2 regions of the Pseudomonas sp. AC532 genome follow, and region 2 is predicted to be linked to the other one. Evidence: predicted binding sites of a transcription regulator. Region 2 holds the regulator's gene; the other holds the start of a gene.
The links. The regulator LexA, encoded in region 2, represses DNA repair genes until DNA is damaged. The targets are predictions, from matches to a motif close to CTGTNTNNNNANACAG.
Positions count from the first base shown of each region.

Region 1: recN (DNA repair protein RecN) is a predicted target of LexA. The motif match lies at 829-844, and genes of this name have one in related genera.

Region 1 covers NZ_OZ409888.1:3,958,212-3,960,376, reverse strand. Annotated here, with positions in the region: gene dnaK (molecular chaperone DnaK) at 1-23, opposite strand, end outside; gene grpE (nucleotide exchange factor GrpE) at 123-689, opposite strand; gene recN (DNA repair protein RecN) at 868-2,165, shown strand, end outside.
Region 2 covers NZ_OZ409888.1:4,697,263-4,699,427, reverse strand. Annotated here, with positions in the region: gene ACZ0AV_RS21880 (TetR/AcrR family transcriptional regulator) at 1-647, opposite strand, end outside; gene lexA (transcriptional repressor LexA) at 914-1,525, shown strand; gene sulA (SOS-induced cell division inhibitor SulA) at 1,536-1,994, shown strand.

The sequences.
Region 1 (2,165 bases), 740 kb from region 2:
TCGATACCGATAATTTTGCCCATTTCACTCTCCCGAAACTTTGATATATCCGCAGCGTTGTCGTGACCGCTGCGGTAGCACTAATACGCTTGACTCAATAAATGGGGGCTCGCCCGCCGATTTCAAGCCTGCTCGTCGATGGACGGCGGCGTCTCGGCCGGCGCCTTGCTGACCACGACCATGGCCGGGCGCAGCAGGCGACCGTTGAGCATGTAGCCCTTCTGGAACACCTTGAGCACGCTGTTGGGCTCGACATGGGTGCTTTCCTGCAGGGCCATGGCCTGGTGATGCTCCGGGTTGAACGGCGCACCATGCGGGTCGATGGCTTCCAACTGGTGACGCTTGAGCGTGTCGAGCAGCAATTTGAGCGTCAGCTCCATGCCCTCGCGCACCGCCTTGATCGCCTCGTCGTCGGCACTGGACAGCTCGAGACCACGTTCGAGGCTATCGACCACCGGCAACAAGTCATTGGCGAACTTCTCGAGGGCGAACTTGTGCGCCTTCTCGACATCCTGCTCAGCGCGGCGGCGCACGTTCTGCAGATCGGCAGCCATGCGCAGCGACTGATCCTGCGCAGTCGCCAGTTGCTCTTCCAGCGTTTGCACGCGAGCAGCCAGGTCTTCACCCGGCGCAGCGTCATGCGCTTCGGCCTCGGGAGTCTGCGGATCCAGGTTCTGTTCGTCAGCCATGCATTTCTCCTCTGAATAATTCGACGAGCCTCAACTCGCGCGTCTGCCGCCTATATAAGGACGATTCGTAGGGTTTCAAGGGGCACAGCCACTTCCATACGTCGCCAAGCAGAGAGGATTGCCAGCCACGAACGAAACACTGTATAAATAACCAGACAAAATTCTGGGAGGCCCTGCCATGCTGGTGCACCTGTCCGTACACAACTACGCCATCGTCGAACACCTCGATCTGGAACTGGATCGCGGCATGAGCGTCATCAGCGGCGAAACCGGCGCTGGCAAGTCGATCATGCTCGATGCCCTCGGCCTGACCCTGGGCGACCGCGCGGACAGCGGCGTGGTACGCCCCGGTGCCGACAAGGCCGACATCCTCGCCAGCTTCGACCTCGGCGACATTCCCGAAGCCTACAGCTGGCTCGCCGAACGCGACCTGGGCACTGACGGCCCGTGCATCCTGCGCCGCGTGATCACTGCCGAAGGCCGGTCGCGTGGCTACATCAACGGCACGCCCTGCCCCCTCGGCGATCTCAAGGCGCTCGGCGAGCTGCTGATCGACATCCACAGCCAGCACGAACACCAGTCGCTGCTCAAGGTCGACACCCACCGACGCCTGCTCGATGAATACGCGGGCGCGCAGGAACTGGCCCGCCAGGTACAACTGGCTGCGCAGCGCTGGAAACAGACCCGCAGCGAGCTCGAACGCCTCGCCTCGCAAGGCGACGAGCAGCGCGCCCGTCATCAGTTGCTCAGCTATCAGCTCGAAGAACTGGAAAATCTGGGCCTTGGCGAGAACGAGCTGGAACAGCTCGAGCAGGATCACAAGGCCCTGACCAATGCCGAGGGCCTGCTTGCCGCTTGCCGTCAGGTCATCGAGCAATGCAGCGAGAGCGACGCCGGCAACGTACTCTCGGCCCTGACCAGCAGCCTGAGCCGACTCAGTGGCGTGCAGGGCCAACCGGGGCCGCTCAACGAAGCCGCCAACCTGCTGGCCAGCGCGCAGATTCAGGTCGAGGAAGCCGTCGGCGAACTGAACCGTTTTCTCGATCATTTCGAGGCCGACCCACAGCGCCAGCAGCAACTCGAAGAGCGCCTGGACACCATCTATACCCTGGCGCGCAAACACCGCATTCACCCCAGCGAGTTGCCAGCCATGCAACAGCAGCTGTTCGACGAGCTGGAAGGCCTGAATGCCGATGACCAGGCCACCGAGCGCCTCGGCGAAGAGCTGGCCGCTTACGGCCGCCATTATCAGGAAAAAGCGGCCGACCTGAGCGCCCGCCGGCAGAAGGCAGCAGGCAAGCTGAGCAAGGCAGTGGAAAAGGAAATGCAGCTGCTGGGCATGCCCGGCGGGCGCTTCAGCATTCAGTTGCAGGAGAACCCGAGCAGCGAACCCAACGTCAACGGCCTTGAGCAGGTCGAGTTTCTGGTCAGCGCCAACCCCGGCCAGCCGATCAAGGCGCTGGCCAAGGTGGCGTC
Region 2 (2,165 bases):
CGCGGGTCGGTCACGCCGCTTTCGGAGCGCATGCCGGCGGCCAGGAACGGCACCATCAGGCGCATGACCTGCTCGATCGAGGTATCCACGCCAAAATCGCTCTCCGCCATGGCCCGCAGGGCCTTGATGCCCGACATGCTGAACGCCGCGGCGCCAAGCATGAAGTGCACACGCCAGAACAGCTCGAGCGGAGGAATGCCGGGCGCCGCTTCATGCACCAGCAGCATGTAGCGACGAAACACCTTGCCGTAGACCTCTTCGAGGTACTTGCGCAGATGGCCCTGGCTCTGACTGAAGGCCAGGCCCAGCAGACGCATGAAGATCGACAGGTCGTTACCGCTGCGTGGCTTGACCGCCAGCGCCTGCTCGACCAGCAGCTCGAGCAGTTCTTCGAGACTGAATGTCACGCCGGGCTTGCTCTGGCGCTTGTCGAGCTCGCGCTCCAGGCTGGCGCAGAACGGCCCGAGAAAACGTGAGAACACCGCCTGGATCAAGGCCTTCTTGGAGCCGAAATGGTAGTTGACGGCCGCCAGGTTGACGCCGGCCTTGCTGGTGATCAGGCGCAACGACGTCTCGGCGAACCCCTTTTCCGCGAACAGCTGTTCCGCGGCATCAAGAATGCGTTCAACGGTTTCCGATTGCGCCATGACATCCACCCGACAAACAAGTGTTTGAAACATACGTTTCAGACTGCTCACCTGTCAAGTCGCGCGGGGCGGATTCTGAATGCCCGGTCACCCTTCGGCGATGGCGTCAGCGGCGCGCATGCGACAGTACAAAGCTGCCAGAGCATAGCCCGTTGTGCATCATTTATCAGCAGCCGATAAATCGCCAAGGGGACACGACAAGGATTGCCAAGCGTCGCTTACTGTATATAATCCCAGTCACTGTATAAAAAGACAGAGCCACCCACATGATCAAGCTCACGTCCCGCCAAGCTGAAATCCTCGCCTTCATCAAGCAGTGCCTGGAAGACAACGGCTATCCGCCGACCCGCGCGGAGATTGCCCAGGCACTGGGCTTCAAATCGCCCAATGCCGCAGAGGAACACCTCAAGGCGCTGGCCCGCAAGGGCGCGATCGAAATGACGCCGGGTGCCTCGCGCGGCATCCGTATCCCCGGCTTCGAACCCAACCAGACCGAAGAAGATGGGCTGCCGGTAATTGGCCGTGTCGCCGCCGGCGCGCCGATCCTGGCGCAACAGCACATAGAGGAAGCCTGCCGGATAAACCCGGACTTCTTCCGCCCCAGGGCCGACTACCTGTTGCGTGTTCGCGGCATGAGCATGAAGGACATCGGCATCATCGACGGCGACCTGCTCGCGGTGCACACCACCAGCGAAGCCCGCAACGGCCAGGTGGTGGTTGCGCGCATCGACGACGAAGTCACGGTCAAGCGTTTCAAGCGTGAAGGCAATACCGTCTGGCTACTGGCGGAAAACCCCGAGTTCGCCCCGATCGAGGTGAACCTGGAAGAGCAGGACCTGATTATCGAAGGCTTGAGTGTCGGCGTGATACGCCGTTAATGGAGGCTTTATGCAGTTCCCGCAGTCGCTGAGCCGCACCCAGCTGCCCCTGTTCGACGCTTTTCTGGCATCGACGGTGCCGCCGGCCGAACCCGAACCGATCTCCCACCAGACCACTTTCAGCGAGGTATCACTGAGAGGCGCTGCAGGCCACTGCCTCACGCTGCTGGCGCCAATGCTGCGGGAGTTGAGCGAGAAGGATGACGATCGCTGGCTGACGCTGATCGCGCCACCGGCCAGCCTCACGCAAAGTTGGTTACGCGATGCCGGCCTGAACCGCGAGCGCATTTTACTGCTGCACCCGCGCAACAGCCAGAGTGCCCTGCAGCTGGCCCAGGAAGCCCTCAAGCTTGGTCGTAGCCATACGGTCGTCAGTTGGCTGCAGCCACTGCCCCCGCATGCGCGCCAGCAGCTGGAGAGCGCTGCACACACCGGCAAGGCACAAAGCCTGAACATCAGCCTCGGCTGAAGCGCAGCGCCAGGTAGCAAGGCGCGCCGAGAGCTGCGAACAGGAGCGATACTGCCGCCAACGGCGGTACGCCTCTCATGAGCACCCAAGCTCGCGCAAGCGCCGTATACCGTGGTGAATGAAATGAACCATGGCAATGCACGCCACGGCAGCAAGTGCCTTGGCGCCGGG